2 regions of the Paenibacillus chartarius genome follow, and region 1 is predicted to be linked to the other one. Evidence: riboswitches for the same ligand, from Rfam matches in the RefSeq annotation. Region 1 holds a riboswitch; the other holds the start of a gene.
What was found. A riboswitch is a leader RNA that binds a small molecule or an ion and turns the genes downstream of it on or off. The one in region 1 is predicted to bind cyclic di-GMP.
Positions count from the first base shown of each region.

Region 2: linked by a shared signal. The riboswitch ahead of ACFFK0_RS14055 (haloacid dehalogenase-like hydrolase) and the one ahead of ACFFK0_RS07250 (methyl-accepting chemotaxis protein) in region 1 are both predicted to bind cyclic di-GMP.

Region 1 covers NZ_JBHLWN010000027.1:125,077-137,518, forward strand. Annotated here, with positions in the region: gene ACFFK0_RS07235 (DMT family transporter) at 1-749, opposite strand, end outside; gene ACFFK0_RS07240 (DJ-1/PfpI family protein) at 969-2,339, opposite strand; gene budA (acetolactate decarboxylase) at 2,723-3,583, opposite strand; gene ACFFK0_RS07250 (methyl-accepting chemotaxis protein) at 3,650-5,707, opposite strand; cyclic di-GMP riboswitch class I at 5,803-5,885, opposite strand; gene ACFFK0_RS07255 (multidrug effflux MFS transporter) at 6,101-7,303, shown strand; gene ACFFK0_RS07260 (glycoside hydrolase family 95 protein) at 7,353-9,743, opposite strand; gene ACFFK0_RS07265 (zinc-binding alcohol dehydrogenase family protein) at 9,784-10,797, opposite strand; gene ACFFK0_RS07270 (aldo/keto reductase) at 10,794-11,741, opposite strand; gene ACFFK0_RS07275 (cyclase family protein) at 11,758-12,429, opposite strand.
Region 2 covers NZ_JBHLWN010000054.1:24,588-37,029, forward strand. Annotated here, with positions in the region: gene ACFFK0_RS14030 (C40 family peptidase) at 376-1,134, opposite strand; gene ACFFK0_RS14035 (hypothetical protein) at 1,308-1,988, shown strand; gene ACFFK0_RS14040 (cytochrome c biogenesis CcdA family protein) at 1,981-2,703, shown strand; gene ACFFK0_RS14045 (TlpA disulfide reductase family protein) at 2,722-3,279, shown strand; gene ACFFK0_RS14050 (thioredoxin family protein) at 3,300-3,947, shown strand; cyclic di-GMP riboswitch class I at 4,231-4,320, shown strand; gene ACFFK0_RS14055 (haloacid dehalogenase-like hydrolase) at 4,471-5,154, shown strand; gene ACFFK0_RS14060 (sensor histidine kinase) at 5,224-6,651, shown strand; gene ACFFK0_RS14065 (response regulator) at 6,623-7,261, shown strand; gene ACFFK0_RS14070 (metal-sensitive transcriptional regulator) at 7,431-7,772, shown strand; gene ACFFK0_RS14075 (copper ion binding protein) at 7,801-8,001, shown strand; gene ACFFK0_RS14080 (heavy metal translocating P-type ATPase) at 8,083-10,518, shown strand; gene ACFFK0_RS14085 (TVP38/TMEM64 family protein) at 10,603-11,250, shown strand; gene ACFFK0_RS14090 (DUF8832 domain-containing protein) at 11,510-12,124, opposite strand; gene ACFFK0_RS14095 (TnsA endonuclease N-terminal domain-containing protein) at 12,403-12,442, shown strand, end outside.

The DNA of each region.
Region 1 (12,442 bases):
ATGTTCATGAACATGGCACTCATGGACGCCCCGGCTGCCGCGATGCCTTGATTCCACCAGAATCCCGCCAGTCCTTGGCCGATAACGGCGACGCAGACGAGCAGCAACCATGTGAGCACTTGATGGCTTGCGTGCAGGTTGCCGTTCAGCGCTTCTACCGCGACGGCCGGCGACATGAGGATGGTGCCAATCACTGTGGAGTAGATCGTCACCTCGTACGACGTCATCGCCGCCGTCAGTTTGCGGATGAACAGCAGGCTGACCGACATACCCAGCATTGCTGCGAGCAAATAGACGTCGCAATGGGAAATGCCCAGCTGCTTGCCGCCGAACACGACAATGCATACGACGCCGATGAGCGCAACGATGGCCCCGGCCAGCTTCTGCCCGGTGATGATCTCCTTAAGGAAAAGACGCGACAGCAGCGTCGTGGCGATTGGGGACAGCGCAATGATCAGCGCGGCATTCCCCGCCGTCGATCCCTGCAGGCCGGTAAAATAAAACAGCTGGTTGATCAGCGTGCCGGTAATGCCGGCCATCAATAGTAATCCCCACTCGCGTATCGTCGGCTTCCGGATCGATCCATTAATGATCGCTACCGAAATAAGGAAGAGCGACATGACAACCAAGCGCGCAAAAGAAAGAAAAATCGGAGAGAAATCGCGCAGCATATACGCGCTCGCTACATAGTTACCTCCCCAAAGCAGGGAAACAACCCATAGTTTAACAAGTATCGTACGATCTGGCATAACATTTCGTTCTCCTCGTTGTCTAAATTGGTTCCCCTCCTCCCGCTCAGCATCACTGCTTCAACGCGGTCGGCTCTTCTCAATTATATACCACAGGTTAACTTGCTTTCCTGTCCATTTGTTGAACATTAAAAGAAAGAGGAGGGCCGCAGCCCCCCACTACATATCCAAGGTATGATTTCATTTTACGATTACTACTTTGACACGATCCGACGGGTGTCATCCGCTCGTCCTGGTTGTCTTCCTTCTGACCATGAATCTTCGATCAATCAACAGAGCTGTTCCTAGAGAGATGGCTACGGTTATGATGAGGCATACATAGGTTTCAACCGGGAATGGCTTTCCCTCCAGCTGGAAGTCGGCAGCCCTAAATTCAAGTCGTTTTACTGCATGCTTGGCCGTAAGTATATCCTCTTCCTTGGCTAAGTCCTCCAGCTGGATTTCAAACAGGAATCGTTCCATAGAGCCGCTGTGAATAAACTGAACAGGTGCCCCGCCCCCGTTTTCTTTCCACTTTCTCATATCTTCAGCTGCGAGTGCTTCCGCCTGTTTTCCTGGAACAATCATTTTATCAACAGAGGGAGGATTCTCCATCGAATATCGGGATAGCAGGATCAGACCATTTTTCGAGATGACAGGCTGCTTGTGTTGGGATATGGCGAAAGCCCGTGTGGTGCCCGTATCGGAATAAATATCGAAGACAGACGCAATAGCCATTTCCTCTACACCGTTATACAGGTAAACACCGATCTTCTTTTCATTCCACTGAAAGGCATTGTTCAACACATACGTCGTATATTTCATGTCCATTTTAAACGGATCTACCTTGGGGTTTTGGACAAAATGATACGAAGGATACTTCAGCTCATCCGCAATCTTCCGTGCCGTTGGTTCACCAAGCTTTTGCGAGATGACGTACAGCGAAGCATCGATTCCTGAAGAGATGCCTGCGGACGAAACCATTTTCCCGCCATCATTGATGACATACCGTTGATCTTCCACCCAATTCACTTGCGGGTACTTCCGGGTCAGCAGCGACATCGTTTGCCAATGCGTCGCACCCGTTTTGCCGTCCAATAACCCCGTAGAAGCCAAGGCATCCGAACCGGCGCAAATGCTGAGTATGCTGGTATCTTTATGCTTCAGGATCCAATCCCGGATAGGTTGAAATGTTTGCGTATCTTTCATACTCATATAAGGAATGACGATCAATTCCGGATGTCCGCCGAGCAAATCATCCAATTCCTTAAACGAATAGTGAGGGATGACATCAACGCCGCCGGATAATGACCGGACATTGGTATCCTCTGCGACAGCGTATACATTATAAGCCCCGGTCATGGAGAAAATCTGATACGGAATGGTAAAATCCAATCCTTCTGTAATTTCATTTCCCAGCAACACCGCAATGGTTGGTTTATTGGAATGATGTGCAGGTTTTTGTAGTCCGTCCAATGAAGGAACCGGGTCCTTGCGTAATGAGTTCCAAAATTGATTTTGTGAATGGGCCAAGCCCGAAATACTGATTGAAAGAAAAACGATGACTACCGTTAGTACAAAAACAATTGCTCTTAACAGTCCTTTTAACATTTGCTCCCTCTCCTCTGCATGTTTCGTTTCTGAATCCATCATATCCTTTCAAAAGCTTTCGTTTCGCGCATAAATTAGCCGCATATACGCAAAATTTTGCGTACATCACGCAACTAAGTATAAAGAAGGCATGCAAAATGGCAGGGACGGACTTCTCACTCTGTTGCAGTTTGCGAGAAAGCTCCCTGAATATCAAAAATGGGTATCGGATTATAGAGAAGAAGTCAAACAATTGAAAGAGGACATGCAGAAGTTTTGAGGCGGTGGACTCCGCTTTGCCGAGTAGGATCGACCAATTCTACGAGAAAATAAACCTTGGCAATTGCAAAGAGGCTGCCCTAGTCACCTTCGACTAGGACAGCCTCTTCTTTAAAATGTTGTTATTATTGCGGATCAGTTTCTACATCGTGAACATCTTGCGGGTCAACTTGCGTCAAGTCGGTGGAATTGAATTCCGGAGTTTGAGGCAGCTGGACTTCAAGATTTCCGATGGAATCGATCTCCGCCGTACCGCTTTGCATCTTCAGGTTGAGGATATGTCCGCCAATTGCACGGTCATCGCTCACAAAGTGGTAGTGGTAGCCAGGAACGTTGAACATTGCAGCATAGTTAGGCGTATAGAATACAACCAACGTACCGGTTACATTCTCATATTCCCAAATCGATTGATTCGCTAATACTTCCGGAAGCGTCTTGAAAGGCTTCTCCTGTTTCGGTTCGGAACGAGCTTTCAGGTAATTGAAGGTTCCGTGAACTTTGAAGGCATAGAAGTTGTTCTTCTTATCAATGTTATTTGCAAGGATTGCTGTAAGCTCCGTGATATCATTGATGGTGCCTACTTCGATCGTCTTTTCAGACTGGAACTTTACAGAAGAAACGAAAGGAGTCAGCTCGTCCTTTCCTACTTCTTCAAAATGTCCGTCGTTGTCGAAGCGGTAAAATTTGCCGTCAATCTGGGTCAGCTCACCGTTTACGCCGTTGAATGTTCCAAGACCGGTATCTCCGTGTTTGGCAACCTCTCCAAGGGAGAGTTCTCCGTCAAACTGACCTTGCATCAGCGCGTTGATCGTGGAGTATTGAAAAAGGGTGTTATCCTTTTTGTTTGCTCCCTTGTCTTGGCTCTGCTCAACCGCCTTAGCGGGTTTAGCTGCTGTTGCGTCTTTCTCCGCTGCAAATGCTGAAATGGTTGTAACCGATGCTACAGCAAGCACAGCTACGGAAGAAACGAGAAATTTTTTGTTCATACTCCATGAACCTCCTACCGAGATGTCTAATTTATAGAAAGGCGTTGGCCCAACTACCGATGCGGGTTATTCAGCTTCATCGATCTTGAATTGTTTAACCGTGTCTTCCAAAGTTTTTGCCGTTTTGGCAACGGAGTCTACGACAGTGCTTAAAGCAGCGATCACATCTTTCTGTCGTTCTGTAGTTTCCAATACTACATTAGAGTCAACGGCTGAATCTTTAGAGATGCTTGACAGTTCTTCAACCGAAGCGCTGATCTCCTCTGCGGATGCCGCCATTTGTTGTGAAACTGCACTCAAATTTTGTATCTCATCATTCATAAGGGCCATGTCCTGTTGAATGGAGTTAAACAGACTCTCGACTCCGGAGCTTAAGCTCACTCCCAAAGCCGCCTCCTCTTTCGCTTTCTGCAAGGAACCGACTACTCCCGTAATATCCGCATTCACTTCACCGATAACACGACTGATTTCTTTGGCCGATTCGGAGGATTGTACAGCCAGCTTCTTAACCTCATTCGCTACTACTGAAAACCCAGCCCCATGTTCTCCTGCCCTGGCAGCTTCGATACTGGCGTTCAGAGCCAGGAGATTGGTTTGCTGTGCGATTTCTGCAATTAAAATTGCGAACTTGTTGATCTCAGCGGACTTCCTGGACAGCACGTCCACGACTTCGGACGATTTCAAAACGGCGGAATCAATGGCCGACATCTGTCCCACGGTTTGGGCTACGGTCTCGGTCCCGGATAAGGCTTTTTTGTTGGTTTGCTCGGAAATCATTCCGATTTCAGAAGCGCTTGCCGCTACGGTGCTAATCGAGATCGTATTTTCTTGGAGCGCCCTGGCAATTTCGCCGGTCGCTTCGGTTTGTGTGCGTGCTCCGGAAGAAACACGATGGCTCACCTCTGAAATCTTGGTCGCCGACATTTGAACGTCTGCCGAGGACTGATTTAACGTCTCGGAAACAGTATTCATCTCTTTAACGCCGGAAGCGAGGCTGCCAACGATCACACGTAAATGGTTGGCAAGATTATTAAAGGCTTTCGCCAAATCACCGATTTCATCTTCGTTCTTCACGTTCACATCGCTAACGGTCAAATCTCCGGATGCCAGAACGCCTGCTGACTTTGTCACCTTCATAATCGGGCTAATGAACACTCTATTTATCCAATACATTAACAAGAATGCTACAATAGCCGTTACAATAACCATTCCTATCGTAGTCCAAAAAACGGTTCTCGTTAGCTTATCCAGCTCCGCATCATACAGAACCCCATAGATCTTCCAACCCGTCTCCTGGTTGGTTGTCCACCGTACATTTGCAGGACCGGCATCAAGCTTGACATGTATGCTTCCGGACGGTTGGGAAAAGGAATCCTTGAATACAGAGTCCGAGAGATCTGTGCCTGCAGCTATGCCCGGATGAGTAAGAACCTTATTGGTTTTGTCAACGATAAAGACATACCCCTCGGTTCCAATCTTCTGTGTATTTACCGTATCGGTTAAATACTTCTTCAACGATAAATTCACAACAGCCATTGCGTCGCCATTCTCTGTAGTGCGGGCGATCGATACAACCGTATTCTTGCTGGCTGCCGATACGTAAGGGTCCGAAATAATGACTTTACCCTTATTTTCCATTGCCGCTTTATACCACACTCTAGTCCTGGCATCGAAGTCATTGGCTAACGGGCTCGGAGGCTCCATAGCGAAGGCCCCATCCACTCTAGCGAACCCGATAACCTCCGTGTCATCCCCATGGGACGCCTTGAAAGTCTTCAAGATCTTGGTTATTTGGTCGTTGGTAGATAAGTTGGTTGCGGGATCCTTGGTCATTTTGACATATGTACTGGCCTCGAAGGTCTTCGACAATATTTCGACATCTTTCTCGACAGGGATGACTACCCTATCAACAATACTGTTTGCGGTGGCGACCTCTTTGTGGGATTGTACCGTCAACTCGTCCTTTAACGCTTTGGCTGAAGACTGATAGGTCACTGTACCGACCAGTGCGCTTGGAACTAAACCCAAAGTGAGAAAGAGCAGGAAAAACTTCTGCGATATGCCGAAACGCCTTGTTTCACCATGTTTGCTTGTGCGTTTAGGCCCAATGACTACGTTATTCATGTAAACCTCCGTGTTTAAAAATCATTCGTTTCCTTCCTCATCTGTTAAAAATAGACACAAAAAAAGACCCTTGGAAAAAGGGTCTTTGAACCCCTTTTGGTAGCCCGGCTGTCATAGCTTGCGCCTTAGACCCGTAGCTTTGCGTCCTTATCTTTCGATGAGTTTGCCATTATCATTAGGAATTTGCTTATTTTAGTTGTGTAGGTATTCAAGCACAGGACTTAGGATATATGATATTCAATTTTTTGTCAATCATGAAGCAATTTGTCGAATTATTTCGAATTTAACGGATTCGATTTTGACAAAAGCTTCGCGGTTTTTTCCATTCCGTAACCGAGTTTTGCATGATACTATCTTTATTATGCCCATTTGCAGCATAGGAGGTTTAAATAGATGAATACCAATACGACAAAAATCCCGGTTCGGTTTGCCCTAATGTTAGCGGCTTTCTCAACATTATGGCCCCTAAGCTTTGACATGTATCTTCCGGCTTTTCCAGAAATGATGAGGTTCTTTCATACAGACGCTTCCACGATTCAGGCGAGCTTAACTTCGTGCCTGATAGGGTTAGCCTTGGGACAGATTGTAATGGGGTCATTAAGCGATGTTTACGGAAGACGCAGGCCATTGATGATTGCTATGACGCTCTATATCTTAGCCTCGATCGGCTGTGCTTTTGCACCGAATATGTTGATCTTCATTGCTTTCCGGTTTATCCAAGGATTTGCCGTAGCAGCCGGGACGGTTTCGAACGCCATCGTCCGCGATTCGTTCAGCGGGGTTGAATTGACGAAGTTTTATTCTCTCCTTGCGATGATTGGCAATGTCGCTCCCTTGCTTGCACCGATTGCAGGGAGCGTCGTCATCTCTTTCGCCCCTTGGAAGGGGTTGTTTCTCCTGCTGGCGCTTCAGGGTATTTTTTTATTCATCGTAGCAAAGTGGGGACTCAAGGAAACCTTGCCTGCAGAACGGCGTGTTTCCGGTAACTTTATGGTCATTTTGAGAAACTTCAAAGCCTTGCTGCAGGACCGAATGTTTATGGGGTATGCCCTTACTCAAGGATTTTTGTTCACGGGCATCTTTGCCTACATTTCCGGGACATCCTTTATCTATCAGAACATTTACGGGGTGTCGCCTGGAGTATTCTCTCTGCTGTTTGCTATGAATGGGATTGCTTTATTTTTAGGAGCCCAGTTAGTGAAGCGACTGGCTGGACGAGTGGCAGGACGTCGAATTCATCAGATCGGTCTGACATCGGCTTTCATCACAAGCACTGCGGTCCTCATTGTAGTTCTATCTCATGGATCCTTACTTGCTCTAGTCATACCGCTCCTCTTGTTTATCTCATCGTTCGGCGTCTCGGGAGCAGCTGCTTTTCCGCTGGCCATGGAGTCGCAAGGGCACATAGCAGGCAGCGCCGCCGCACTGCTGGGTGTCATTCCCTTTATTTTCGGCGCCGTAACCTCCCCGCTTGTGGGAATCGCCGGAGAGCATTCTGCCGTCCCCTTCGGAATCATTTTGTTCACAGCCAGCTTGTTGGCCATTATTTCTTATATCGGACTGACCAAACCAGCCAAGAGAACTGACTTCTTGTAGCGAATTCAGAATAGGCCAACCGGAAAAATCCGATTGACCTCATCCTAAGTTAAGCATTTACCGTCGCTATGACGTACGTTTTGCCGCTTTCAGCGCGGAATCGGATTCGCCCGTTCTCCGTACTGGACCACTCCACTTCTTGATCCCCTTGAGCGATCTTGATCTTATGCTTTGCAGATACTTCGCAGGTCCGTGTGATTGAAGCCGTGATTACCGCGGCTGACAATACACCGTTCGTCCACTCCAAATCAACCTCGTATCCGCCTCTTCCGCGCAGCCCTTTGACATAACCGTCCTTCCAAGCATCCGGCAATGCCGGCAGAAGCTCCAGATATCCTTGATGAGATTGCAGCAGCAGCTCGGCAATGCCCGCCGTCGCCGCAAAGTTGCCGTCGATCTGGAAGGGAGGATGCGCATCAAACAAGTTGGCATATACGCCGCCTTTGTGAGCGTTCAGCGGTTCGTCCGCCTTCACGAGTGTCAACAAATTGGAGATCAGCCGCTCGGCACGATTGCCGTCCTTGAATCTGGCCCATAAACCAATTTTCCAGCCCAGACTCCACCCTGTCCCCCCGTCTCCCCGGATCTCAAGCGATGTCTTGGCTGCCTGGAAGAGCTCGGGAGCAGAACGCTCCGTAATAAGCCGCCCCGGATAGACGCCTACCAGATGGGAAACGTGGCGATGATGCACATCTTCGTCCTCGAAGTCCTCGGACCACTCCTGCAGTCGACCGCTCTTGCCGATTTGCAGCGGAAGCAGCCTTTCCTTCGTTTCAAGCAAGGTTTCCGCAAATGATTCATCCGTCTGAAGCGTTTGCGCCGATTGGATGCAGATATCGAACAATTCTCCGATCAATGCTAAATCCATCGTCGTTGCGGAGCTTACCGCATAGTGTTGATCTCCGATTTTGAATTTATGCTCCGGAGAGGTGGAAGGCGACGTTATCCAATAACCGTCTTGATTCGGAATGAGCCAATCCAAACAAAATCGTGCGGCTTCCTTCATGATCGGGTATGCCGTATCCCGCAAAAATGCTTCGTTCCCGCTAAAGGCATAATGCTCCCATAAATGCTGGGACAGCCACGCGCCGCCGAGCGGCCAAAGCGCCCATACCGGGTCCCCGTGACCAAAATCGCCGACAGGCGCCGTCTGAGCCCATAAATCGGAATTGTGGTGCGCTACCCACCCACTTGCTCCGTAATTCACTTCTGCGGTCTTCTTGCCGTTAACGGCTAACCTGCCGATAAAATCAAGCAGCGGCTCATGCAGCTCAGCCATGTTGCAAGTCTCCGCCGGCCAGTAATTCATCTCTGCATTAATATTAAGCGTGTAATTGCTGCTCCAGGGTGCCCGGGTTTCCTCATTCCAGATTCCTTGCAGATTGGCAGGCTGCGAGCCCGGGCGCGAGCTGGCGATCATCAGGTAACGTCCGTAGTGGAATAAGAGCTCGACGAGTCCCGGATCGCTGCTTCCGTATTCGGCAATTCGCCGGTCCGTAGGCAAATCCTGCGGAGCCCTGCTTCCCCCCAAACGAAGCTCAACCCTGTCATATAGGCTTCGATGATCCTCAATATGTTGCTTCCGAATCTCCTCATACTTCTTCTTGAGAATAGTCTGAATCGCTTCAGCGGTTACATGTGCCGGCACGCGGTTGGAGCTGCTCGCCCCAACACTGGAATCGAACGATGTCGCTGCGCAGAAATACAGTGTCGCGCTCGTTGCTCCGACGATTTGCACGCCATCCGCATCGACCTTCATGCTTCCGCCTTCATGCACCGCAGCAAGACGTCCGTGGAATTTCAAGCTTTTGGACGTCTCCGGGTTGCCGTAACGTATAGGATTGTCCACATGGCAGTAATTCGGTGCGACATGCTCCGGCGCTGTGCCTGATATCGTATAGTGATCCGATTCGAGCTTCGAGGAGAATCGGAGCGGACTATCCAGCTTGGCACGGAAACTGAGAACCCCCTCTTGGCTTGCCGTGAAACGGACGACAATGGCTTGATCCGGATGCGACGCGAATATTTCCCGGGTGTACCGAACACCGCCAACGTCATAAGCAACGGTCGCGATGCCGGTAGAAAGCTCAAGCTTTCTTTCATAACCGCGACGGCTTTGTCCGTGCTCCATGACGATATGCAGATCGCCGAGCGGCAAGTACGATTGCGTATAGGGTCCCATCATGGTTTTGCAGAGCTGATCCGCTTCTTTGTATCTTTGTTCTGCGATGAGCTGCCTTACTTTCGGCAGTGCTTCCCTTGCTCCCGGGTTATTCCAATTCGTCGGGTATCCCGACCAAAGCGTATCTTCGTTTAAGGCGATGCGTTCTCGCTCAACACCGCCGAAGATCATCGCGCCGAGTCTGCCGTTGCCGACAGGCAGCGCTTCCGTCCAATAAACGGCAGGGGTATGAAACTGTATAACATGGTCATTACTCACCAGTACTCACTCTCCTACAACCTTTAGTTCACTAAATGATCTACAGCTTCACAACCGCTTTAATCACGCCGGTCTCAGGACGAAGCCAGGTGTCGTACTGCCCGATCATTTCGTTGAAATCCGCACGGTGAGTTATGAATGCCCCTGTGTCTATTGCTCCTTGACGAATACTCTCGATCACTTGGACAAAATCTTCACGAAGCGCATTCCGGCTGCCCATAATCGCCATCTCGCGCTTGTGGAAATCCGGATCGTGGAACGTGATATCGGATTTGACCAGCCCTACATATACGAGTCTGCCGCCATGGGACACATAATTGAGCGCGTTCTCCATCGATTTGACGTTACCGGTTGCATCGAGAACGGCCGTAGGGAAGTCCCCCCCGGTGATAGCCTCCACTTCCTTGAGCGGGTCGTTCTTCACATTTACGATATAGTCGGCAGGCGCCCATGTTTGGCAAAATTTCAGCCGCACTTCGTTCATATCCATAGCGATCACCTTCGCGCCGGCCAGCTTGGCGAACTTCATGGTTCCGAGACCGATGGGGCCCGCGCCAATTACGAGCACGAAGTCTCCCGGACGAATGCCGGCAACCCGAACCGAGTGAGCCCCGATGCTCAAGCATTCGACGATGGCAGCCTGGTCGGGGGTCAGTCCTTCGGCGCGAATCAGATGCCCGATCGGAACCGACATATATTCACGCATGCCCCCGTCTTGATGAACGCCAATCACGCTCATTTTCGTGCAGCAATTCGTCTTGCCGTTCCGGCATGCGATACACGACCCGCAGTGGATGTACGGAATGACACTGACAAGGTCCCCAACGGAGATACCAAGATCGTTATCGGCGATCTCCGCGACAACGGCCGACAGCTCATGTCCAAGCACCCGGGGATAGACGAAATAAGGCTGATTTCCTTTGTATGCGTGCAGATCCGTACCGCAAATTCCGACCCGCACGATGCGAATGAGCGCCTCCCCCGGACCTGGAACGGGAACGCCGACCTCCTTCATCACCAACCGATTCGGTTCTTCACAAACGATGCATCTCATTCTACGCGCACCCCCGTGTTGTATTCCGGCTTTCCGCTGGGCCAAGATAACCGCTGAATGGGTTCAAGTATACGGCGAACTTGTCGAATGACATCGATATCCGGCTCTTCGAGCGCATAAGCGATGTTCGACAATATGGTTTCCGGCTTAGAGGTGCTCACCAGCGTCGTCGGGATGCTCTCGTTGCCTACTGCAAATTGGATGGCGAGCTTGGGCAGTGACACCCCGATGGAGGAGCAGTAATCGAACGCTTCCTTGCAAGCTTGGCGAATGAGCGGCGTTGCCGGATGCCAAGCTGGCAGCTCGTTACCGGATAACAGCCCCATCGACAGAGGGGAAGCATTGACCAGTCCGGTGCCCTTTTCATGGAGCAGCGGAAGGAGCTCGAGCAGAGAATCATCATTCAGAGAATAATGGCAATACGATAAAATCACGTCGACCGGCTGTTGGGAAAGCACCGATTGGAAAATGCTAAGCGGCAGACCGGATATTCCCGTAAATCGGATCTTGCCTTGCTTCTTCAATTGTTCCAGGGCCGGGATCGCTTCTTCAAAAATCTGGTTCATGTCTCCAAACTCAATATCGTGCAAGAAAAGAATATCGATATAATCCGTATGCAGGCGGGCCATACTTTCTTCCACGCTTCGAATGATCCGGTCATAAGAGAAATCAAACTGATCGGCACCATATCGGCCGGCTTTCGTGCTAAGAATGTAGTTATCTCTAGGAATGTCCAGCAGCGCCTGACCGAGTACCGTCTCGGCCTTCAATAAGCCGTAATAAGGAGACACATCGATATAATTGATCCCCCGATTCACGGCTTCATGGACCGTGCGTATCCCTTCCTTGTCATCGGTCGGATGGAATACGGAACCGAGCGATGAGGCGCCGAAGCTTAGTACCGACACATCGAGTCCGGTTTTGCCGAGCTTACGATATTTCATTAGTTCCCCTCGATTCTTATGGATGGTCCCATTGGAAGGCTACAATTCTTGCCGGAGCGCCGCTGCTCTCCCGGATTTTTACCGGAAGCGCCATGACATGCCAATCGCCCTCCGCTAGCCCGGGATGCGCCAGATCGAGGCCCTCGGCAATCCACATGCCGGCACGAAGCAAAATCCTGTGTGTTTCTTCGTTCTCCGGGCCCGTGCCGCCAATACTGAAATGATCGATGCCGATGCCGCGGATATTACGGTCCGCCAGGAACTGCGCCGCTTCGTTGGATAAATAAGGAGACTGGAAAATAAATTCCTTGGTCCAGGCCCGTTTTCCCCCCCAGCCTGTATGTAAAAAAACGACGGATTCTTCCGTAAACAGCTCCGCATAAGGCAGCAGATCGTCTACGGTAACCGGCTCATTAGGCGCTTTATCCGTTAGCGTAATCAAGACCAACCGTCCTTGAAAGCGCTCTACGGGAAACTCGTCCAACGTCTTTCGGAAATCAGCCATGTGGGCCGGCGCATCCATATGCGTTGCCGTATGCAAGTTCATGGTGATTTGCTCCACCGTCCAACCGTCCCTTGGCCCTACCCGCAAATAATCGATCTTGGGCGGATCAAATTCCGGCAGCACCGGACAGTTGTGATAAACCTCCTGGGATAAGTCGATCATGGATTTGATCGTTATGGACATGGACATCACACCC
Region 2 (12,442 bases), on a different contig from region 1:
GGGGAGTTCCAGCCTGTTTTTAAACCTTCTTTATCAGAACTTAACACAAGGCCGGTACGATCAAACGAAGAACATCCGGGAAGGGAGAGATGAGGATGTCGTTTGGGTACCGGGTTCTGGTTTGCGCCATTTTGATCCAAACTTATTTCGATTTGAAAACAAAGGCCCGGAAAGGAGGACGAAATTTCCAAATGCGACAAGAAGCGCTTGGCTTCTTGAAGACCGACTGGTTCGAAACGTTGTGTACCGCCATCGATCTTGATCCTTCCTTCGTAAGGAAGGAAATGCTCCGTGCTTCCGCCAATACCCGCAATAGGGCTCCCAGGATTAAAACATAAACAAAAGAAGGGACATGGCTGTCCCTTCCGCTCCGCGTTACTTGAGAACACTGCCGCCGAACACAAACCGATATTCCCAGTGCTTGCCTTCAATGCTATCGATTCTTACCCCGCCGGATTTCACGGAATACGTATGCAAAATCTTGCCATTCCCCAAGTAAATGCCGTTATGCGTGATTCGTTGTGCGGATTTGTCGATTCCGGAATAATTGGAACTTTTGCTTCCTTTATACGACATAAAGAACATGATGTCTCCTGGTTTCAAGTCTCGCCAATTCGTTGTTGTTTTTCCAATTTTTTTTACATATTCGGCTTGTGTCCGGGAATTGCCGGGAAGAATGATGCCGGCCCCGTCTTTAAACGCTTGTCGAACAAAGTCCGAGCAGTCGAAAGTCCTGGTATTGGAGCGGCTGGAACCAAATTCGTAAGGCGTTCCCAAATATTTTATACCGGCTTCAATCACGTTTTTGGCTGTGCCGGCAGCAGTTTGTGCGGTTTCACCGGAAGAGGCGCCTCCCACTGATATGTACCGGCTCTGTGTTGTGACATAACCGGTTTGCCCCTGGCCATCCTTGATTTTGTACCAATAGGGGTTCACCCGTTCCAAAATATTCACATGTTCACCTGCCTGCAAATAACGAATGCGCTCGCTGCTTAGGGAAGGCTTGTCCCGAAAATTGACACTTTTCACGATGACGGCATCACCCTTGGCCGCCGAAGCGGAGTCTTGTCCCAATGAAATCGTTCCGGCAATAAAAGTCGTTACAAACAGTGCCATAGCCAGTTTTTTCTTCATCAACTGCAATTCCTCCTTGTGGATTTGGATAATTCCCGCGGCGGAAAATATCGGCTCGCGGTCTAATCCAAGCCTATCACAGGAGATGCAGTGAACCTGGATGTACATTTTTCCAATCGCTTAATCATTTCTTTAAAAAGAAGCGTTATCCTCATCTGCAAGGAGGTGGGGGTTTGCGCAGCATTCAAATCGGTTCTTTTGTCTTGAACGGACAACTGATTTTGTATTTCAGTTTTGGGGCGGCGGGCTGGTTGATGTTACAATATCGGCTCCGAAACATGCCGGAGCGGGGGTTGATCTTGTCCTGCGTATCAAACGCATTCTGGCTGTGGCTGATCGTCTGGAAAGCGAGCTACCTGCTCTTTCATCCGGTTGAAGCCATCCAACAGCCTGTTTCTTTCATCTATTTCGATGGCGGGGAACGCGGGAAATGGATGGCAAGCCTGGTTGCCGCGGTCTATATTTGGCAGAAGGCTTTGAAGCAAAACATTCCTTTAAAAATGTGGGTCGACATTTTCATCACGTATGCATTCGCGGGTTGGTCGGCCTGCCAAGTGTTGTTATTCATGATCGGGGAGGAGCCGGCCTGGTTTCATGCGGCAAGCGCCGGATTAACAGCGGTTCTTTTCATGTCTTTCTTGTTTTCTTCAAGAGGATCCGATTCGCCAATAGGACTTGCATACGCCATTTGGTTCTCGATTGGACATGCGATGCTATGGTTTCTGGTCCCCGATCGTCCGATGTGGCTTTTGTCCTTCAGTAAACAGCAGTTGATTTTTCTGCTCGTTGCCACGGGTTTGACCGGATGGGCCTGGTTGGACGAGAAGGTGAAAAAAGGAGGTTCTCATGGATAATATTTCGGTTTTCGCAGCCTTTGCCGCGGGGATGCTATCCTTTTTATCCCCTTGCGTCTTTCCGCTCATTCCCGCTTACGTTTCCCATTTGACGGGCTCGTCCTTTCAAGATGGCAAACTGGTCGTGCATCGGGGGAAACTGATTGTTCAGTCTCTTAGTTTTATTGTGGGTTTTAGTCTCGTTTTCATCGCGATGGGGGCTTCGGCAAGCTTTATTGGCCGCTTCTTTGCCCAGGAACGCGATTTGATCCAAGAAATAAGCGGTCTGTTGATTATTGTGTTTGGTCTGCAAATGGCCGGATTATTAAATCTCCGGCTGTTGATGTCCGGTAAAACATGGGAAATCAAAACGAACAGGAGCCGCGGCGCAATCCGTTCGCTGCTTACCGGCGTGGCTTTTGGCGCCGGCTGGAGCCCCTGTGTAGGGTTGGCGTTGTCATCTATTTTGCTTCTGGCCGGGTCTGCCGAAACGCTGTGGAACGGGGTTGGGTTGTTGGCCGTGTATTCCCTCGGATTGGGTATTCCGTTTTTACTGATTTCATGGTTGCTGACGTATTCGCTGCAGTTCATGAAAAAAATGAACAGATGGATACCTCTCCTGTCCAAACTGAATGGCTGGCTGCTCATTGGGCTGGGGTTTCTGTTGTTTACCGGGCAATTGCAGAAGATCAGCGCCTGGCTATCCCAATATACGTTTTGGGAGATCAACTTTTAACGAGTGGAGATGAAACGGATGAAAAAAAGCATGATCGCTGTTCTGGTTTTGATAGGGCTCGTCGTTTATGGCGGATACGATTATTTTCACAAGTCTTCTTCAGAAACCGGAAAAATTGCGGAATCGGGGGAAGCAAACCTGGAGACGGGCATTCTGAAGGGGCAGCTTGCGCCGGAATTTTCGCTTACGGATTTGCAAGGGAATCCTGTTCACCTGTCTGATTTTAAGGGCAAGAAAGTGCTGGTCAATTTTTGGGCGACATGGTGTCCGCCGTGTCGGGTGGAAATGCCCCATATGCAAAAATTTTATGAGGATTACCAATCGAAAGACGTTGTGATTTTGGGTGTTAACCTGACACCTACCGAGGAAAATCCGGATAACGTACAAGCATTTGTGAAAGAGCAACAGCTCACGTTCCCCATCGTTCTGGACAAGGAAGGAGACGTCATGCAAACCTATCAGGTTGTCGCCTATCCCACGACATTCTTGCTGGACTCGGACGGAGTGATTCGGGAAAAGTTTCAGGGCGCGATTAATTACGACATTATGAAAGAAGCTGTTTCCAATATCAAATAAGACGGGAGAGGTTATGCCGCATGAGTCAATCGGTTAAAAAATTGATTTTGTTAACACTATCCGCTTGTCCGATGGGCCGCTCCATGAATACGGTCATCGGAGAATTGCTTGCCTGCAAAAAAGAGCTTGCATATGAAGTCGTCTATGTGGATGTTGACCATGAAACGACCAATCGATATCGCATTAAGATGAATCCCACCACGCTCTTTTTGGATGACAGCGGCGTTGAATTGTACCGTATTGAAGGTTTTAAAGAAACGGAAGAGGTATGGAACTTGATTAGACAGATAGAAGAAGGATCGCTGCGATCGGAAGCGCCGCGGGAAGAAAACCGGGAGACTACCGAAACTTACACGATCTATTTGTTCCAAAACGGCAACGCCGTTCCGGTGGAGACAACGGTGATCAACAAGACTTCCGTTAAAGCGCCAAGAATAACAACGATTCAACAATTGTTGCGCACCCGGCCTGAAGGATTTGACAATCCGTTTCCGGCAGACACTTCGCTTGAGCGGGTTTCCTTTCATCATGATTCTTGCGTCGTAACGCTCCGTTCGACAAATGAAGTGAGCATGGAAGAAACCGATCGGATGAAGACGTTGCTCAATCGTACCTTGGCGGCCTATGGAATTACCGATATCAAATTGGAATGGACGATTTCTCGTTAGCCAATCATGTAAGCAAAGAAGGTTTAAAAGCCTTTTATTATTCCAATGTCGGGTTACCATGGCAAATATCACTCAATTCTGCACTCATCGGTGGAGTTGAAATAGACGTGTCGCTAGATGTCACGATAATCTACCAAATATGATTTGAGAACAAAGACTATCTGGGCCTGAGGAAAAAAGTACTAAACTCTTTCAAGCGATTATTCGACAAATTCAAAAATTTCCCATTTTGGTTCTTGCCTGTTCCACAACCTGGTAATATAATAATAGGTAATAAGTCTGACTTGGATAATGGCAAACCTGTTCGAAAGGCAGGGACGCAAAGCCACGGGTCTTCTGCATAATATTATGCAATGATAGCCGGGTTACCCTACAGTCATCCAGAAGATACTACGTGTTTGGGGTAGTGTCTTTTTTGTTTTTTAGAAAAAATTGACGAAAGGAAGTGATCGTCTTCGATATGTCCTGGGATTAATGTGAGATCGAGGTCTTAGGAAATTCAAACTAACTGAGGGGAGATGTAATGAAGCACAGTAGAGATTTTTCGCAGTTTGACGGAATATTGGCCAATGGGGTGAATCATGCGGTTATTGATGTCGACAATACGATTACCAAAAGCAACATCGTACAGTTTTACTTGTTCATCAAGAGAGAACGCCTGAAGAACCGGCTGCTATGGTGGCTGTTTCTTGTTTACTGCTTGGCTGCGGCTCCATTCTATCTTGCAGTGGATCGTTTGTCGAGAGATTGGTTTAATCACGTATTTGTGCAAAGAAAGTTCGGGAAGTACGCCTATGAACAGCTAGAGAAATACGCTCAAAGGTATTTTGAAGAAATGCTCAAGAGGCAATTTATCGTTCCTGTGCACGATCTCATCTTTTATTTGAAGGAAAAAGGAGTTCAGGTCACGTTGTTGTCAACCAATTTCGATTTGATCGTAAAGCATTACGGAGCGTATTTTCAGGTTCCCTATGTATGTTTGCCCGTCGTTAAACAGGATTCGAGGATTCGAATCGACTTTTCTCAGCTGAAAGGATTTAAGCGCAATTACATCCAACGCTTGAATCCTGCAATGACGATGGCGATTGGAGATTCCAAGTACGATCTGCCGATGCTGGAGCATGTCCATTACCCGATCATCGTGGCAAACAAGAAAAAGAAATGGATGAAGTCGATACAGAGGGAGGCTGTCTTGATTCGAGCATAATTGAAGCCTCTGTCCACGACGGCGCTCCTCTTTAATCGGTAGTCAAAACGATTAAAGGAGTTGGACCGAATGGTCTTTGTACTCATTGCATTGTGGACGATTGCAGCCATTTTGCTGATTATCAATCCCAAAAATGAACCGACACGCTGGGCGGCATTTACCGCATTTACAGGCGGTGGCGGGGGATTGTCGCGCGCGGTAACCGAAACGATCTTGCCCTATCTGGAGCAGTATCAAATCTCTACGCCTTCCCTTGAAGCATTCTTATTAAAGATGCACATGTTCGGCTCGTTTATGAATCATAATGGACTTCCTTATTGTTTTTTGATGTTCGCCGTCAGCTACTCCGGGTTATTCCGCCGTAAAAAGAAAATGATCCTCGCAGGGGTGCTTCCCATCCCGATCATCGGGATGCTTTTCCTCACGTCGTTCACTCCCCCGATCCAGCATAACTTTCAAGCGCTGTTTTTTTGGTGCGTACCTTATCTGATCGTTGGTCTTATCCTGTTAACATACAGTTTTATGAAAGAGAAGAATCCGAAACGGAAAAGAAGCCGTTTATTTTCCAATATTGTTGCATTTCCCCCGATCCTGTTTCAAATCGTGGCGAACTATACATTAAAGGCGTTTTTCGATGTTCAGGAAGTATGGCGGTTTATGCCGTTTGTGATTACGATTCTGCTGGTAACATTTTTGCTCCTCGGCATCAAATATGGCGTACTCGGCGTCCGGATAAAGTTCGAAAAGGACCGGTTGGACGGTACGATGCGCGCCATCTCGTACGGGACAAGCATATTGAACCACACGATTAAAAATGAGGTCGGAAAAATCCGGATTGTCGCCGATCAGATTCGAAATCTGGCAGCTTCGTCTCATCAGGAGAAAATTGCGAGCGATGCAGCCGTTGTGCTTGATTCGACCAAGCATATGCTGGATATGGTGACGCGCATTCAAAACCGGACGCAAGATATCATGCTGAAAGAGGGGATTCATGAGGTAACGGACATCCTAAGCCGCGCGCTTTCGATGACGAAAGTGTTCTTGGAAAAGCGGAGCGTTCAGGTTCATACGGATGTTGATAATAAGGCGATTTATCTACTCTGCGATCCGGTTCATCTTCAGGAAACGTTCCACAATATCATCGTCAACGCGGCCGAAGCGATGGAGCCGGGAGGAATGTTGTTCATTTCGGTATGCGAAACGCGGAAGCATCTTACGATCGTCTTTAAGGATAACGGAAAGGGAATATCACAAGACGAGCTTACCTATTTGTTCGATCCATTTTATTCAACCAAACATCGCAAGCAAAACTTCGGTCTCGGATTGACGTACTGCTACAATGTTATTCAGCAGCATGACGGATCGATCGATATTCAAAGCGAATTGAATGTCGGGACGTCGGTCGTAATTCAAATTCCACACAAAAGGATTCGATCCCATTCGCTTCCGTTAACCGAGGTGAGGGACATTGGATCAAATCAAGGTTATGTTGGTTGAGGATGATGCCGTCTGGCGTGACCAACTCACAAGTTTCCTGAGCCGCGAGCATGATCTTGTCGTCGTCGGTTCGGCGGCGAACAGGGAGGATGCGGTTCATCTCGCCAGGCTTAGTGACGCGCATGTTGTGCTCATGGACCTTATTTTATCCGATAATGGGTATGACGGACTTGAAGCGGCCATGGATATTTTGGAAATAAAGCAAACCAAGATCATTATGCTGACCGGCATCGACGAGGAAGAGGCAATTATGGATACGTATGCGGCAGGGGCAGTCAATTATGTAACGAAGGCCCACTTCGAAGATATTCCCTGCGCTATTCGCGCTGCCTACAATAATTTGAATTACATTCATCCGGATTCGGCTGGTGTGCTGGTGAAGGAATTTCGGCGGATGAAAAGAGAGCAACGTAGTAAGCAGTTAACCTCAGCCGAGCAGGAAATATTAAGGTTCATTCATAAAGGGTACAAGCAATCAAATATTCAAAGCAAACTGCATGCAACTGAAAGCACCATAAAAAAGCATGTGAATCGTATTCTGAAGAAGCTGGGAACCCGCTCCAGCCGTGAAGCTGCCCGAAAAGCCAAGCGTCTTGGGATAATTGATTAGAATCTCAAAGCAAACAGTCCGGCTTTTAATGGAAGACCGGGCTGTTTTTCTGTCCTACAAACATTAAGCTTCTTCTTGAGTTAAAGACGAACAAATTCATTTGACTAGAATAATTTCATCTTGACATACCCTAAGGGGGTATAGTATATTTGTTGTGGGGTGATAAGTCGTGGCGAACCAAGAGGAATTGCTACCGGATGAAGCTGACCGTTCTTGTTGTTCTCCAGAAAGCGAAAGGAAAAGCCATCATTCGGACAAAATGAAGAACAACTTGATATCCCGTTTGAACCGTATCGAAGGCCAAATTCGCGGAGTTAAAGGGATGATTGAGAAGGATACTTATTGTGACGATGTACTGAACCAGATCGCGGCCATTCAGTCAGCCTTAAACAGCGTTGGCAAGCTTTTGCTTGAAGGACACATGAAAAGTTGTGTCGTGGAACGCATCCAGGCCGGAGAACATGAAGTCATTGACGAATTGTTGATTACGGTTAATAAATTAATGAAATAATGAAATCATAAATATCGGAGGGATTTGTATGAAACAAGCAACACTTAAAGTGAACGGTATGTCCTGCCAACACTGTGTCAATTCCATTGAGAAAGCCTTAAAAGAAATAGGTGCGTCGGCTCGTGTTGATCTGAAAGGCAACTCGGTTACTGTAGAATACGATGAAAATAAATTATCCTTGGATGCCGTGAAGGAAGCCATTGAAGAACAAGGCTACGAGGTTGCCTAACAGGCATGGGGGGTCACTTGCTGGTGGCCTTTCTTTTTATTATTATAAATACCCTATAGGGGTATGAAAGAGGCGGTTTACATGCAAAACACGGAATCCCCAAAAAAACAGCAAACGACCTTGCAAATATCGGGTATGACTTGTGCCGCATGCGCAAACCGGATTGAGAAAGGATTAAACAAACTGGAAGGTGTATCGGAAGCGACAGTTAACTTTGCTCTCGAGCAGGCGTCCGTTACTTACGATCCGGATAAAGTTAAACTTCCCCAAATCGAGCGGAAAATTCAAGAGATCGGATACGATACCGTCAAAGAAGCCGTTGATTTTGAAATCAGCGGCATGACCTGTGCCGCCTGTGCCGCCCGGATTGAGAAGGGGCTCAGCAAACTGCCCGGAGTGTACAAAGCAACCGTCAATCTGGCACTGGAGACGGCACGAGTAGAATATTCACCTGCTGAGGTGTCCGCTTCGGATATGGTGAGGAAAGTGGAGCAGCTCGGCTACAAAGCAGCGATAAAACAGGAAAAACAAGAGTCTGCAGACCACAGAAAAAAAGAAATCAAGAGACAACAAAAGAAGCTTCTCATTTCCTCCCTTTTGTCACTGCCGCTGTTATGGGCAATGGTCGGTCATTTTTCGTTTACCGCCTGGATCTGGGTGCCCGAATTGTTCATGAATCCGTGGTTTCAATTGCTTCTGGCAACGCCCGTTCAATTTATCGTCGGCCGGCATTTTTATATCGGAGCGTATAAAGCGCTTCGGAATGGCAGCGCCAATATGGATGTTTTGGTGGCGCTCGGCACGTCGGCCGCTTACTTCTATAGTCTTTATTTAACGGTTCAATGGGCCAACCAGGCTGGGGCGCATCATGTGCCTGCTATGTACTACGAGACAAGCGCCGTGCTGATTACGCTCATTGTTCTCGGAAAACTGTTTGAAGCGTTAGCGAAAGGCCGTTCATCGGAAGCCATCAAAACCTTGATGGGATTGCAGGCCAAGACCGCACTTGTCGTTCGCGACGGTCAGGAAGTTTCCATACCGATAGAGGAAGTTGCCGTAGGTGATGTTGTAATCGTGAAACCCGGCGAAAAAGTGCCTGTTGACGGAATCGTGCTTGAAGGTTCATCTTCTGTGGACGAGTCGATGCTGACGGGTGAAAGCATTCCTGTCGGTAAGCGGCAGGGCGATCCGGTGATCGGAGCCACCATCAATAAAAACGGCATGCTCCGCATTGAGGCAACCAAAGTAGGAAAAGAAACCGCGCTTGCGCAAATCATCAAAGTCGTCGAAGAAGCGCAAGGTTCCAAAGCGCCGATTCAACGGATTGCGGACGTGATCTCGGGTATATTCGTTCCCATTGTCGTCGGGATTGCTGTGATCACCTTCCTGGTGTGGTATTTCGGTGTCGAACCCGGTCATTTTTCCGGCGCTTTGGAAAAAGCGATAGCGGTGCTTGTCATCGCTTGTCCGTGCGCGCTCGGATTGGCAACGCCAACCTCCATTATGGCCGGCTCTGGCCGCGCGGCGGAGCTCGGAATTCTGTTCAAAGGCGGAGAACACCTGGAATCGACGCATAAAATTACAACTGTCGTGTTGGATAAAACCGGTACGGTAACGAAAGGCAAACCCGAGCTGACGGATGTTATCGTTTCGGAATTTATCGATGAAAGCCGCTTTCTTGCTTTGGTGGGAGCGGCCGAAAAAAACTCCGAGCATCCGCTTGCGGAAGCGATCGTAGCCGGCGTGCGGGAAAGAAACATCGTTCTGCCGCAAACTGAAGCGTTTGAAGCCGTTCCGGGTTATGGCATTCGGTCGGTCGTCGAAGGCAAAGAGGTTCTGATCGGAACAAGAAAATGGATGGTCAAAAATCAGATCGATGCGGAATCGGCTTTCGCAACGATGAATGCACTTGAGGAATCGGGAAAAACCGCGATGCTTGTTGCCGTTGATGGGCGTTACGCCGGTATCGTAGCGGTGGCTGACACGATCAAAGACACTTCCAGGCGAGCCGTTGCCCGGTTGAAAGAACTCGGCCTCGATGTCGTCATGATCACCGGTGACAACGAACGAACCGCCCGTGCGATTGCAAGGCAGGTCGGGATCGACCGGGTACTGGCGGAAGTGCTGCCCGAAGGCAAAGCGGATGAAGTTAAGAAATTACAGCAATCGGGCAGGAAAGTGGCGATGGTCGGCGACGGCATCAATGACACCCCGGCACTTGCCACAGCCGATATCGGAATGGCCATCGGTACGGGTACCGACGTTGCCATGGAAGCTGCAGATGTGACGCTGATGCGCGGCGACCTGAACAGCATTCCGGATGCTATCTTGATGAGCCGGAAAACAATGCGAAATATTAAACAAAACCTGTTCTGGGCTCTTGCTTATAATGTAGTCGGCATTCCCATCGCAGCAGCAGGATATTTGGCTCCTTGGCTGGCAGGCGCGGCGATGGCGTTCAGTTCGGTTTCGGTCGTACTCAACGCACTCAGGCTGCAGCGAGCCATTGTTAAATAAGGGAGTGAGGGAATTGGCTTATTAAGAAATTTGCCCTCTCACCATCTGGCAATAATAACAGAATTCTCAGGAGAATGCTGAAAGATGATAAAAAAGTGGATTACACTTCTCGGCTACGTGGCGGCCATCATCGTGATCGTCATGAACAAAGGTCCGATCCTTCGTTGGTTGGATGCTGAGAGTGCTAATCATCTTCTACTGCTATTTGGTGCAGCTGTATTATTGGCCCTGATTCCTATTGTCCCTTATGGCGTTGTTGCCGGAATAATGGGGGCCAAATACGGCCCTTTTTGGGGAGGATTCCTGAATGTCATTAGCTCCACCCTTGCAGCCGCTCTGCTATTCTTGTCTGTGAGGACGGTTTTTCAGGAGCAGGGAAGAAGGCTTTTGTCAAAATACAAGCGAATGGACCGGTTTACGGAGTTGATGGAACGGAACGCGTTTCTCGCGGTTTTGACGGCCCGTCTTATCCCCTTTGTACCTGCTGCCGCTGTAAATGTTTACACTGCAATCAGTCGAATGAGATTTGGACCTTTTTTTGCGGCTACGTTGCTTGGGAAAATACCTGTTATGTTTGTGTTTGCCGTCATTGGAGACCAATTGCTCTCCGACTTGCGTGATGTTCTTTGGACATCATTGATCTATGTTCTCTTTCTTTCCGTAGTTTTTCTTATTTATTGGTTTTTCCGGAGACGATCAAACAACAAATCCAAGTCAGCCATTCAAGGTTAGACTATACCCCGCGCCTCCGGGCTCGATCCAAGCCATGCGCGGCTTTGATTTTCGACAAACATAAGGTTGATAGTGAGCAAAACGTATTCGGATAAGAGGGCGATGATGTGATCATCGGGTTGGTCGTCTCCTGCTGCAAAATACAAAAGACAGAGGTAAAAGAAGGGGCGGTTATTACCGATAATTATCAGCATGAATTAGCATAAAATCTGCAAAAAACATGGCCGCAATTTACTTGCAACCATGTTTTCGTTGACTTTTACGGAACCTGGATTGTATAGGGGACAATGAAGGTTTTACCTTGATGTTTAAACTGCCCCCATAACTTATAAATCCCGCTTGCAGGGAATGCTGTTCCAAATTTAGCCTGTGGTCCAGTTGCCTTTTCTTCCAGGGGGGGGTTATGAATGTATTTTTCTGCGTCGGCACTCAAAATAACGACGTGACCCACTGCACCTAAGTACGGTTCAAGGTTTGTAATCGGTTGTTTCGTACTGGCATCAAGAAAATTGAATGTCATGGTCAGTTCTTTTCCTGCCTGAAGCTGGTCGAAGGATAAAGATACTTCTTTCCCTTCAACGACTTTGGTTAAGTTAGTCTCCGGTGTAAGTGGCTGAGCGGCAGGAACATCCCCGGAGACTTTGACCCATTGACTTTCCGTTTTCGCTTCACCGCCCTCTGGGATAAAATCAGCGATGAGTTTATAATCTCCCCCTGTTGGGAATTGAGTGCGAATTTGGAACAGCCCTTTTCCCTTGTAATCAGGATGGATATGATTAAAAAATGACAGATCTTTATTAACAACGATTAAATGCATTTGTTTTTCATGACTGACTTGAAATTTCTCAATCGGCTTCCCCGTATTATCCTGGATCTGATGTTCGGTGACATTAAAGTTAGTGCCTAGACATTATAGTTGGTACCTTTACAACAAAGTTAGTGCCTTTACAATAGAGTTGGTATCTGAATGTTTATTTAACAGCCGTTCTTGGTTAAAATGGAATTAAGACCATCTAGTATTACAGCAAAACAATTTAAATCTAATGGCTTCGCCCTTTGGTTTTAGGGAGCGAAGCCATTAGTCGTTTTTAGGGGTTATAACGGACAGCTCGCTATAGGCCGTTTTATGGAAACCAAAATGGAGGTGTTATTTTGTCTAAACAAGGCACAAGAAAAGAAAAGCTGCAAACCA